Regions from separate parts of the Nonomuraea antimicrobica genome, predicted to be linked through region 1. Evidence: riboswitches for the same ligand, from Rfam matches in the RefSeq annotation. Region 1 holds a riboswitch; each other region holds the start of a gene.
What was found. A riboswitch is a leader RNA that binds a small molecule or an ion and turns the genes downstream of it on or off. The one in region 1 is predicted to bind cyclic di-AMP.
Positions count from the first base shown of each region.

Region 2: another riboswitch for cyclic di-AMP. It lies ahead of ABD844_RS02120 (glycoside hydrolase family 25 protein); the one in region 1 lies ahead of ABD844_RS00160 (coiled-coil domain-containing protein).
Region 3: another riboswitch for cyclic di-AMP. It lies ahead of ABD844_RS24705 (C40 family peptidase); the one in region 1 lies ahead of ABD844_RS00160 (coiled-coil domain-containing protein).

Region 1 is NZ_BAAAZP010000003.1:21,028-25,127, forward strand. Features, by position in the region: gene ABD844_RS00150 (DeoR/GlpR family DNA-binding transcription regulator) at 1-268, shown strand, start outside; gene galT (galactose-1-phosphate uridylyltransferase) at 265-1,344, shown strand; cyclic di-AMP (ydaO/yuaA leader) riboswitch at 1,413-1,556, shown strand; gene ABD844_RS00160 (coiled-coil domain-containing protein) at 1,563-2,549, shown strand; gene ABD844_RS00165 (MmcQ/YjbR family DNA-binding protein) at 2,571-2,924, opposite strand; gene ABD844_RS00170 (M50 family metallopeptidase) at 2,932-4,100, opposite strand, start outside.
Region 2 is NZ_BAAAZP010000007.1:13,766-17,865, forward strand. Features, by position in the region: gene ABD844_RS02105 (hypothetical protein) at 1-724, opposite strand, end outside; gene ABD844_RS02110 (heavy-metal-associated domain-containing protein) at 721-933, opposite strand; gene ABD844_RS02115 (metal-sensitive transcriptional regulator) at 961-1,242, opposite strand; cyclic di-AMP (ydaO/yuaA leader) riboswitch at 1,600-1,742, shown strand; gene ABD844_RS02120 (glycoside hydrolase family 25 protein) at 1,755-2,540, shown strand; gene ABD844_RS02125 (NACHT domain-containing protein) at 2,608-4,100, opposite strand, start outside.
Region 3 is NZ_BAAAZP010000090.1:154,872-158,971, forward strand. Features, by position in the region: gene serA (phosphoglycerate dehydrogenase) at 1-591, shown strand, start outside; gene ABD844_RS24700 (SSI family serine proteinase inhibitor) at 1,200-1,589, shown strand; gene ABD844_RS24705 (C40 family peptidase) at 1,708-2,112, opposite strand; cyclic di-AMP (ydaO/yuaA leader) riboswitch at 2,422-2,563, opposite strand; gene ABD844_RS24710 (3-isopropylmalate dehydrogenase) at 2,662-3,708, shown strand; gene ABD844_RS24715 (branched-chain amino acid aminotransferase) at 3,968-4,100, shown strand, end outside.

The DNA of each region.
Region 1 (4,100 bases):
CTTCCTGGGCGTGCACGGGATGAGCGTGCGGGCCGGGTTCACCACGCCCAACCTGCTGGAGTCGGAGACCGACAGAGAGCTGGTCACGGCGGCGAGCCGGCTGGTCGTCCCGGCCGACCACACCAAGTGGAACACGGTGGGCATCAGCACCATCGCCGAGCTGAGCGAGGCCGACGTGGTCATCAGCGACGCCGGGCTGCCCGAGGAAGCACGTACCGAGCTGGCCGAACGGGCCGGAGAACTGATCATCGCGGAGGGCTCGCCGTGAAGCGCACCATCACCCATCTGGCCGACGGCCGGGAGCTGATCTATTTCGACCGGCGCGACGACGCCGACCGGAGCGCGATCGACCGGCGTACGCTCGATCCCCGGCCGGTCGCCTCCGAGCTGCGCTACGACCCGCTGACCGAGGAGTGGATCGCGATCGCCGGGCACCGGCAGACGCGTACGTTCCTGCCGAGCGGCGGCACGGCCGAGTGCCCGCTGTGCCCGTCGTCGCGGACGCGGTCGTCGGAGATCCCGGCGTACGACTATGACGTGGCGGTCTTCGAGAACCGGTTCCCCTCCTTCTCCGGAAATTTCGGGGCCTATGGAGAGGCGGGCGGGCTTAGCGAGGTCCGTCCGAGGGTGGGGCGGTGTGAGGTGGTGTGCTTCACCTCCGACCACTCCTCCTCCTTCTCCCAGCTCTCCGACGCCCAGGTGGCGCTGGTCATGGAGGCGTGGGCCGACCGTACGGCCGAGTTGTCCGGGATCGACGGCGTGGAGCAGGTGTTCTGCTTCGAGAACCGGGGTGAGGAGATCGGCATCACGCTGGCCCACCCGCACGGCCAGATCTACGCCTACCCGTACGTCACGCCCAGGACCCGGCTGCACCTCGGCGCGGCGGCGCGGCACCGGGGGCCGGGCAACCTGTTCGCCGACGTGCTGGCCGCCGAGCGCGCGGCGGGGACGCGGGTGGTGGCCGCCAACGAGCTGTGGACGGCCTTCGTGCCGGCCGCCGCGCGGTGGCCGTTCGAGGTGCATCTCTACCCACACCGGCAGGTGCCCGACCTCGCGGCGCTCACCGAGGAGGAGCGGGCGGCGTTCGCGCCGCTGTACACCTCGGTGCTGCGGGCGTTCGACGGGCTGTTCGGGGTCGTGATGCCGTATGTCTCGGCCTGGCACCAGGCGCCCGTGCGTACCGGCAGGGAGCTGGCCTATCTGCACCTGGAGCTGTTCAGCATCCGGCGGGCGGCCGGCAAGCTGAAGTATCTCGCCGGGTCGGAGTCGGCGATGGGGGCGTTCGTCAACGACGTGCTGCCGGAGGAGGCCGCACGCATGCTCCGATCACAAGTAGATCACTAATAGATTTCTACTTAGGGTCGCATGACTCGTGATCTACCACTAATATCCCGATATGCACCGGCCGTAACAGCCGTTGCGGGCCTAATCCCGGGCGCCGCGCCCGGGAGCCGGGGACCCAATCGCACCCGGGGTGAATCCGCTCAGGCGGTAGGGAAACGCAGCTCCCATACCCGAACCCGTCAGCTAACCCGGCCGGCAGAGGGAGAGGAAACATCCACGTGGCGGCTTCGTCCCCCGCGAGTCTTGCCATCGGTCTCATCAGCGCCATCGCCGTCGCCGCCCTCCCCGCGGCCCCGGCCTCGGCGTCCACCTCACCGTCGATCAGGGTGTCGGCCGCCCCCAAGCCGACGGAGGCGCAGCTCCGCGCCCAGCTCAAAGAGCTGAACGCCAAGGTCGACAAGCTCATCGAGAAGTACAACCTCAAACGCGTCGAGCTGGCCAAGGCACAGGAGGCCGCCAAGACGGCCCAGGCCAAGGCGGAGGCCGCGGAGCAGGCCGTGACCACGGCCGAGCAGCGGGTCGCCGAGATCGCGCGCCTGCGCTACCAGACCGGCGACCTGTCGCTGACCTCCTTCATGCTCCCGACCGACGCGGGCAGCGCGGCCCTGCTCGAACAGCTCACCGCCGAGCAGCAGGCGGTCGTGGACAGCGTGGCCAAGGCCCGCGACGAGAAGAAGCGGGCCAGCGAGGAGGCCGCCGCGCTGGCCGCGCAGATCAAGTCCGACACGGCCGAGGTGGCCGGCCAGCGCGACGAGGCCGAGGACGTCATCAAGGACATCCAAAAGAAGCTGGAGGACCTGGTGCCGTACGGGACCGGGCGCAACTCCAACGGCTCCTGGGCGCCCGAGCTGCCGAACGGGTCCGACAACATCACCGCGCGGACCCGGCTGATGAAGGAGCAGCTCGACAAGAACTTCGCGCTGCCGTTCGCGGTGGGGTGTTTCCGCTCGGGCTCAAGCGGCGAGCACCCGCTCGGCCGCGCCTGCGACTTCATGATGAGCACGGGCGGCTCGATGCCCAGCGACGCCAACAACGCACTCGGCGACCGGATCGCCGAGTGGGCGCTGAAGAACAAGGACAAGCTCGGCGTCAAGTACGTGATCTGGAGGCAGCGGATCAACCAGGGCTCCGGCTGGAGCACGATGTCCGACCGCGGCAGCATCACCGAGAACCACTACGACCACGTGCACATCTCGATGTACTGATCGCGGCCCGCGATACGGAGGTCAGGGCAGGCGTTCGACGAGCGACTTGGGTGCGATGTGGCGGTAGGCGTCGGTGACGAGCTCCGCCACCTCGTCCCAGTCGATCAGCGGGACGTCGAGATAGACCCCCAGCCACCCCCGGTGCCCCACGTACGGCGGGCGGAAGAACCGCTCGGGCGCCTCCGCCACCAACTCCTCCTGCACCCCGGCGGGCGCGGCGCACCAGAAGGCCAGGCGGTCGTCGTGATGGTGGTCGGCGAACATCACGAACGTCTTCTTCCCCCGGACGAACCACGTCGGCTCCCCGTGGGAGAGCCGTTCGGTGGTCTCCGGCAGGGCCAGGCAGAGGGCCCGCAGCCGGTCGACGGTGTCCACCGCGGCCTCAGTTCGTCAGCGTGAGCGGGTTGACCAGGTCGGCGTAGACGAGCAGGCCCGCCATGATCATCATCACGATCGCGATCGCGTACGTCAGCGGCAGCACCTTGGCGATGTCCACGTAACCGGGCTCGGGCCGCCGCATGACCTTGGCGTAGGCCCGCTTGATGCCCTCCCAGAGGCCCCCTGCGATGTGACCGCCGTCGAGGGGCAGCAGCGGGATGAGGTTGAACATGCCGATCGCCAGGTTGAAGCCGGCCAGCAGGTTGACGAAGATGGCGATCTTCTTCTCGGTGGACAGGTCGGAGGCGAGGATCTCGCCGCCCATGCGACCCGCCCCGACCACGCCGACCGGGCCCTCGGGGTCGCGTTCGTCACCGGAGAAGGCCGCGTGCCAGACGCCGACCATCTTCTCCGGCAGGTTGAGCAGCGAGGCCGCCACCCGGCCCGTCAGCTCGCCCATGTAGCCGACGACCTGGCCGAGGCTCTGCCTCTCCATGACCTCGGTGGGCAGCACCCCGAGGAAGCCCACGTTCTTGTCGATCTTGCTGGGGTCTTCGGCGTTGGGCCGGTCCTGGACGATGAGCGTGACGTCGAGGGTCATCGGCTTGTCGTCGCGAACGATGCCGAGCTGCACCGCGCCGGCGCCGTGGGAGCGGATGAGGCGGGTGGCCTGGTCCCACGAGCCGATCTGCTGGCCGTTGAAGGAGACGATGCGGTCGCCGGGCTTCATGCCCGCCTGGGCGGCCGGCGTGGGCCTGTCGGCGGCGGTGCACTGCGTACGCTGCTCGGAGATCGGGATCACGCACGTGTTGGTGTCGGGCGAGACGATCGGGGCCCAGGTGGGCAGGCCGATGCCGACCAGCAGGATGCTGAAGAAGACGAAGGCGAGCACGAAGTTCATCGCCGGACCGCCCGACATGATGATGACCTTCTGCCACCACTTCTTGCGGTAGAAGACCCGGTCTTCGTCGCCCGGCCGCACCTCTTCCTGCGCGGCGTCGCGGGCCGACTCGATGAGACCCTGGAACGGGCCGGTGGCATTGCTCCTGAGCTTGGTGGGGTCGTCGCCCGGACGCGGCGGCAGCATGCCGATCATGCGGATGTAGCCGCCGAACGGGATCCACTTGATGCCGTACTCCGTCTCGCCCTTACGCCGTGACCAGGCCGTCGAGC
Region 2 (4,100 bases), on a different contig from region 1:
AGGCGCCGAGGTAGGGCTGCAGGTCGGTGACCGGCTCGCCGTCCTTGCTCACCTTGAGGGTGAGCCTGCTCGACTGCCCGGGGGTCAGGTCGCCGTCGAGGGTGACGGTGTAGTCGTCGACGGTCGCCGTACGGGTCTCTCCCGGCAGCGCCTCGGGCCGGTAGTCGCCCGCCACGGCCAGGTCGGCACCCAGCGTCAGCGCGCTGCCGCCGGTGGGCGTGAAGTCGGCGAAGGCCCGGTACGGCCCGGCCTCCGGCAGCGTCAGCCCGACCGACCAGACGCCGTCCGGCGTCATCTCGGGGTGGAGGTGCAGGAAGCTCTCCAGGTCTCGCGACACGACGATGAAGTGCAGCTTCTTGTCGTGCTCGACCTGGTAGCCGGTGACCGGCTCGCCGTCGGGGCCGCTCACGGTGAAGCGGAAGTCGGCCGGCTCGCCGGGCTTGATCGTCGTGGTGAGCGGGTTGAGGGTGTAGCCGTTCTCCGACACTTGGAGCCCCCCGGGGGTATCTTCTGTCGCCTGTTGGGTGGTGGCGTGCTCCCCGTGCCCCTCGCTCGCGCTCGGGCTCGCGGCGGGCGTCGGCGCGGCGCCCGTCATGGAGGTGTGGTCCTCCGTCATAGACGCGGGAGCCCCGATCGGGCCCACCGCGTTGCCCACCCCCAGGGCGCCGCCGAAGACGACGGCCAGCCCCAGCACGTACGAGCCCAGCTTGGTCGCGGTGTTCACCGGTTCGCCACCTCATAACCGGCCTCCTCCACCGCGGCGACGATCTTCGCCGGGTCGACGGAGCCGTCACTGTCCACGGTCAGCAGCCCGGTCGCCAGGTCGACCTCCACCTGGGTGACCCCGGCCACCTCGCCGACCTCCTCCTTGACCGAACTCACGCAGTGGCCGCAGGTCATGCCCTTGACGGTGTAGGTGGCGGTGGTGCTCATAGCGATCTCTCCTTCAATCCGGTCCGGTCAGGAACGTACGAGTCTGGCGATGGCGTCGGTGGCTTCCTTGACCTTGGCCTCCGCCTCCGGCCCGCCCTTCTGGGCGGCCTCGGCGACGCAGTGGGCCAGGTGCTCCTCCAGCAGCGACAGGGAGAACGACTTCAGCGCACTCGTCGCCGCCGACACCTGGGTGAGGATGTCGATGCAGTATTTGTCCTCGTCGACCATGCGCTGCAGGCCGCGAATCTGCCCCTCGACGCGGCGCAGGCGCAGCGCGTGGTCCTGCTTGTTGTGGCTGTATCCGGCCATGTCCACCTCTTTCCTCGGCCGCCGGAACAACACCATACCCCCCTATGGTATTCCGGGCAACCGCGGGCGGCCCCGAGGCCGGCGGCCCGCCTGCCGCGCCACGGGCGGAAAGGCGGGGAATTTTGCCCCTCAGAGGGCTTGCGCTTGCGCGAGCGGGAAACTTTACCCGGCCTCGAATCCGCGTACTGGCAGGGGTTTCTCGGCTCTGGGCGACATGGAAGGTTTTGCCCCACTTGCGGCCTGTTTAGGAAAATCTGTACTTTGTGAGCTGCGGTGCACCCGTTGACCCCCAGCTCATCGAGTCGTTACCGCGACGTTGACCGGACCGTACGCCGTCCAGGGCCTCCGCCCGATGACGACGCGCGGCCGCCGAATCCGCCACCCGCGGAACCGGGGACCCACCTTCTGGGGTGAATCGGACGCCGGCCCAGGCCGAGCCCGTAGGGCACTTCCAGTCCCGAACCCGTCAGCTAACCCGGTAGGCGGCATGGAAGCAAGGAGTCAATCCGCTCATGCTCAAGCCCTGGCTTGCCGCGATCACCAAGAAGAAACGCCCCGCCGAGCACTTCGCCCTGGCCGTCGGCGGCGCGATCCTGGCAGCGACCACCGCCATCACGGGCGTGGCCGGCGCGGCGCTCGCCTCGGCCAACGACCACGGCCCAGCCCACGCCTCCCAGCAGGAGAGCCGTCAGAGCACCGGCGAGGAGGCCGGGGCGCTCACCTACGGCCTGGACATCTCCAACTACGAGCCCCTCTACAACTGGGCCACCAGCTCCGCCCAGTTCGGCATCATCAAGGCCACCGAGGGCACGGACTTCCGCGACGCCTCGTTCGCCAGGCACTGGCGTGAGCTGGGCGACAAGGGCATCGTGCGCGGCGCGTACCACTACGGTCACCCCGCCCAGGACCCCATCGCCGAGGCCAACCACTTCCTGTCGGTGGTGAACTCCCAGCCCGCCAAGCGCGGCGACCTGCTGGTCCTGGACCTGGAGACGACCGACGGCAAGTCCGTCGCCGAGGTCAACGCCTGGGCCAAGACGTGGCTGTCGTACGTGAAGGCCAAGACCGGGGTCACCCCGATGTTCTACAGCGGCTGGAACTTCGCCGACGCCTACGGCAAGGGCCTTGAGCAGTATCCGCTCTGGGTCGCCCACTACAGCCGGGACAAGGGCGTGCTCGCCCCGCCTGCCGACTGGAAGTCCTGGACCATCCACCAGTACACCGACGTCCCCATCGACCAGAACGTCTCCGCGCTGACCCCCGACCAGTTGCGCGGCCTGGGCCGGGCCACGGCCTGACCGGGGATGGGCACACGCGGCCGTCGCCTCCATGGCGGCGGCCGCTCCCGTCTGCCCGGGGGCGGCCTCAGTCGCCCTCGGACGGGGTGAGGAAGTCCTGGAGCTCGCGGTGCCTGAACTGGTAGGTGGCGCCGCTGACGCGCAGCAGCCGGGCCTCGCAGGCCCAGTCGAGGAACGTCCACAGCCTCAGCGGGAGCAGGCCGCGCGCGGCCGCGACGACCAGCCCGATCATGGTACGGGACCAGGCGATCGCGCCGAAGGCCAGGCCGAACGTCACACCGCCGACGAGCGCGCACACCAGCGACGCGACGACGTCCTGGTTCATGACGAAGACGAGGAAGGCGGCGACGCCGCCGGTGAGCCCGAAGGCCACTCCGATCATGGGGTTGCGGTGCAGGGCCTCTCTCGGGTGGGCCAGCTCCGTGTCCTCGCTCCAGCCGCCCGTGGCGATCTTGAAGGCCACCCCGAGCGCGAAGGCCAGGGTGAAGGCCCCCACGACCTCCGCGGCCAGGGATACGGGACCCGCACCCGCGAGGCGCAGCGGCGGCAGCCCCGTGAGCGCGCCGCACAGTCCGAAGCCCAGCAGCGTGACCGGCTCGGCGCGGACCGCCTCGGCGACGGTCATGCGCTCGGCCCCGTACCGCGCGGCGGCGGTCAGGCCGATGACCGCCCCGAGCACCGCTCCCCCGATCGCGCCCGCGACCACGGCGAAGACCGGCCCGAAGACCCTGCCCTCGGTCAGCGCGAGCCCGGCCAAGCCGCAGAGCGCCCCTGAGGGGCCGCCCGCCAGGGCGCCGAGCAGACCGCCGATCACGCGCCGCCTGCGCGGGACGTCGCCGCGCCCGCCGGCGGCGGACGGCCACGGCGACAGCGACAGGCCGGTGGCGATGGCCACCCAGCCCGCCATGAGCGCCAACGTGAGCCCTTGCCCCGCGTCGGGCCGGCCACGCAGGTCACCGGGGCCGTCGACGGCCGAACCCGCCCAGAACGCCAGCATGGCGACGACCGCGAAGAGCACGCAGCACAGGCAGTGCAGCGCCCGGACCCGGCCGCGCCCGCCGATCGGCCACAGCAGGTGCGGGACGAGGTCGATCGGCGTCAGTCCTGGCGGCGCCCGGTCCTTCCCCGCGGTGTAGGCGGCCTGCCAGCGCAGGTGGGAGGCCAGGTTCACCAGCCAGGACCGCACCTGTTCCGGCCGGTACGGGGTGCCGTTCGCGGTGCGCGGGGTGAGTTTCGTGGCCGCGGGGACGTACGCGCAGAGCAGCCTGCGGGCGATCCGCGCGGCGGCCACCCGCGGGTCGGGGTGCGGGTCGGCGCGCAGCAGGTCGGCCGGGTCGGCGCCGGACTCCACGGCGGTCACGGTCAGCAGCAGCCGCCACGGGGTGGCCAGGGCGATGCGGACGGCCGTCCCCGAGGTCGAGGGGCCGGGCAGCGCGCCGGACAGCGCCGCGCGGATGCCGTCGCGGTGCACGTCACAGGGGTGACCGTCGGGCCAGCGGGTGTGCAGGTAGTCGTCGATCTGTTCGAGGGTCAGGTCGTGCAGGTGGACCCGGGTGGCGT
Region 3 (4,100 bases), on a different contig from region 1:
GGCCGGGTCTTCACCGCGCTGGCCGGCGAGGTGGCCACCAAGCTCGACGTCGAGGTGCGCGGTGAGATCGCCGCCCAGGACGTACGGGTGATCGAGTTGGCCGCGCTCAAGGGCGTGTTCGCCGACGTGGTGGAGGAGCAGGTCACCTACGTCAACGCGCCGCTGCTGGCCAAGGACCGCGGCATCACGGTCGAGCTGGTGACCAGCTCCGAGAGCCCCGACTGGCGCAACGTGGTGACCGTGCGCGGCGTGCTCGCCGACGGGCGTACGGTCTCGGTGTCGGGCACGCTCTCCGGGCCTCGCCACATCACGAAGATCGTCGAGGTCAACGGCTACGAGATGGAGATCGAGCCGACGGCCCACCTGTGCTTCCTCACCTACACCGACCGTCCCGGCATCGTCGGCGTGGTCGGCCGGCTGCTCGGGGAGCACGGCATCAACATCGCGTCGATGCAGGTGGCCCGGGACGTCAAGGGCGGCAAGGCGCTCATCGCGCTGACCGTCGACTCCGCGATCCCCGCCGACATCGTCGAGCAGATCGTGACCGAGATCGGCGCCGAGAGCGGCCGATCGGTGGACCTGGAGGACTGACCTCCTTCTGTCCTTCCGTCCTGTCAGGGCCGTCACCCGATCCCGGGTGGCGGCCCTTTCTGTGTCTCATCATGCGAGATACTAGGACATCCAACGAGATGCCTCAGGTATTGTGGCTGTGATGCGCCAGGTTCTTGTACTCATTACCTGCCGCGGCGGGGCCTGTTAGGGCAGGTCGACGGCTCGCCGCGGAGATCGGCGCCGGTGTCGGCCAGTAAGTCCCTCAGTTAGACCCTCCGTCCGGTCCGTGACCCGGACCGCGAGATCGGGCTCGGTCGGATTCGCGACCGGAGTCCGGCTTCCCCTCCTTTGGAACGCATCCGCGAGAAGAGATGAGTCACATGTACGAAATGTATGCCTGGAACCGTGCCGAAGACCACGACGACGAGGCGGCCGAGGCCGTGCAGATCGCGCTGGACCGTCGCGACAACGGCGGCGCCCCCCAGAACTCCAGCCGGTAGGGCCCTGCCCCGTCCGTGCCGCTCCTGGTGACGCGGCGGCATGTCCGCACGTCAGGCCGGTGACAGGGGTACCGACACCTTCCCTCGTGGATACGTAGAGTGCTGATAGCGTCGCGCTTCGTATCCGTTCGAGGTGGAGGTTCCCCCATGTACGCTGCCCTGATCCGGCGCGCCGCCGCAGTCGCCCTGCCCGTCCTGGCCGGCGCGGCCCTGTTCGTCACCCCCGCCCACGCGCAGGCGGCCGAGCTGCACATCGTCAAGCACAACCTGCCCGCGGGCACCGCCGAGCGCTGGGTCCTGACGTGCCACCCCGACGACGGGACGCATCCCGACCCGTTCGCCGCCTGCGACCGGCTCCGCCGCATCGGCGGTGACCTGGAGCGGATCAGGTTCCGGCCCGACGTGCCCTGCCCGCGGATCTTCGACCCCGTCCGCGTCGAGATCAACGGCTGGTTCTACGGTCAGCACAAGCACTTCGACGAGCATTACCCCAACCCGTGCTTCGTGGAGAAGATCGCGAGCCCGATCGTGCCCTGACCGGGAGCGATCGCACCCGCGCCGGGGCCCTGATCGACGGGCCTGACCAGGGGTGAGGGAGCACGGGCGGCCCCGTCCGCGCACGGGGCCGCCCGTGGCTTTCCGCGCCGGCGGCCGGTCAGAGGGTGGCCGTGACGATGGCGTCGGCGGGGGTAGTGCGCTCTTCGACCACCTTCGCCCATTGGCGCACCCCCTTGGGGTCCGGCCGGACGGCGCCCACGAAGGCGGTTCTGCGCCAGTCCGAGAGCTTCTCCTCCTTCACCACGTCGCCCGAGTGCGGCGAGTGCACCATGTAGCCGGGCTTGGAGATCATCCCGACGTGGCCAAGGTCGCTGAAGAACACCAGGTCGCCGGGCTTGAGCTGGTCCCAGGAGATCTTCCTGGAGAACGCCGCGTACTGCTCGGTGGTGGTGCGCGGCAGTTCGATGCCGGCCGCCTCGTAGGCCCTGAGCATGAGTCCCGAGCAGTCGTAGCCGCTGTCGCTGGTGCCACCCCACACGTACGGGATGCCGCGCCTGTTCATGGCGAACTTGAGTGCCGTCTTCCAGGCGGGCTTCGGCGCGCTCTGCGCCCGGATGCGCTTGGTGTCCGTGACGGTCAGGGTGGTGGGGTCGTCGTCGGTGTCGGCTTTGGCCGTGTTGGCAGTGTCGGCAGTGTTGGCCGTGTTGTCCGTGTTGTCCGTGCGGGCCTGAGCTGCTGTGTCGGCCTGAGCTGCGGGGTCGGCCTGAGTGGCGGTGTCGTCCTGGGCCGTGGTGGCGGCCTGTGCTGCGGGGGTGGCCAGGATGAGTCCGGCGGCTCCCGCCGCCAGGACAATGGCGATGCGAGACAGAGCACTGTCCTTCCATGAGGCCGGCCGGGTTAGCTGACGGGCTCGGGCCTGGAAGACAGCCCTACGGCGGTGCCGATTCGCCCCTGGGGCTCACGTGGGTCCCCGGCTCCACGCAGCGGCTGCGTGGATTAGGCCCGACAAACACTAACGAAACGGTCAAGCAGTCGTAAACCCCCCAAAATCGGGCGTCCAGAAAATGAGATGCAGTGTTCGTCAGACGAGACGAGCCGGTAAGGTACCGCCATGGAGTCGCGTAACATCCGCCTGGCCGTCATCCCCGGGGATGGCATCGGCGCCGAGGTCGTCGCCGAAGGGCTCAAGGTCCTGGAAGCCGTGGGCACGAAGATCGAGGCCACGCACTACGACCTGGGGGCCGCACGCTATCACCGCACCGGCGAGACCCTCCCCGACGCGGTGCTCGACGAGCTACGCGGCTACGACGCGATCCTGCTCGGCGCCGTGGGCGACCCCAGCGTGCCGCCGGGCGTCCTCGAGCGTGACCTGCTGCTGCGGCTGCGGTTCGCGTTCGACCACTACGTCAATCTGCGGCCGGTCAAGCTCTTCCCCGGGGTGCGGACCCCGCTGGCCGGCGCCACGCCCGGCGACATCGACATGGTCGTCGTCCGTGAAGGCACCGAGGGTCTCTACGCCGGCACCGGCGGCGCGATGCGCCGCGGCACGCCGCACGAGATCGCCACCCAGGAGTCGCTCAACACCGCCTACGGCGTCGAGCGCGTGGTGCGTTACGCCTTCGAGAAGGCCCGGTCGCGCCCGCGCAAAAAGCTGACCCTCGTCCACAAGACGAACGTGCTCACCTTCGCCGGCGACCTGTGGCAGCGCACGGTCGACCGGGTGGCCGCCGAATACCCCGAGGTCACCACCGACTACTGCCACGTCGACGCGGCCTCGATGTTCTTCGTCACCCAGCCCGAGCGCTTCGACGTGGTCGTCACCGACAACCTGTTCGGCGACATCATCACCGACCTCGGCGCGGCCATCGCGGGCGGCATCGGCCTGGCGGCCAGCGGCAACGTCAACCCCGAGCGCACCTCGCCCAGCATGTTCGAGCCGGTGCACGGCAGCGCGCCCGACATCGCCGGCCAGGGCAAGGCCGACCCCACCGCGGCCGTCCTGTCCGTCGCCATGCTCCTCGACCACCTCGGCCTGCACGCCGAGGCGGCCAGGGTCGAGCAGGCGGTCGCCACCGACCTCGCCGAGCGACCCACCGGCCGGGCCGGTCGGGCCACCAACGAGATCGGCGATGACATCACCGCGCGAGTATCCGGCTAGGACCGCCTAGCCCCGAAACGCGCCTGGCGGTCCGAGGAGGACTGCCGGGCGCTTTTGCGTGTTCCCAGTTCGGGCGGCCTTTCGTCGGCTTTTCGCGGGCGACCTCCCCATCGGCCGCTTGTCATCCCATATAGCGAGACAATAGGAAGTACGGACCGCCCTCCGGGGTGGGCTGCCCGCCGCCGCAGGTTCATAGATCCGCAGACAGCGGGCAGATTCCGGTAGATTTCGGTAGATCGCAGAGAGAAGGACCTCCGTCATGACCATCGCTCAGAAGCTCAGCATCGACGTGCAGCTATCCGCCAACGCTCGCACCGCGGCCGAGCGGGAGCAGGTACTGGCGGACCCCGGTTTCGGGCAGACCTTCACGGATCACATGATCTCGATCGACT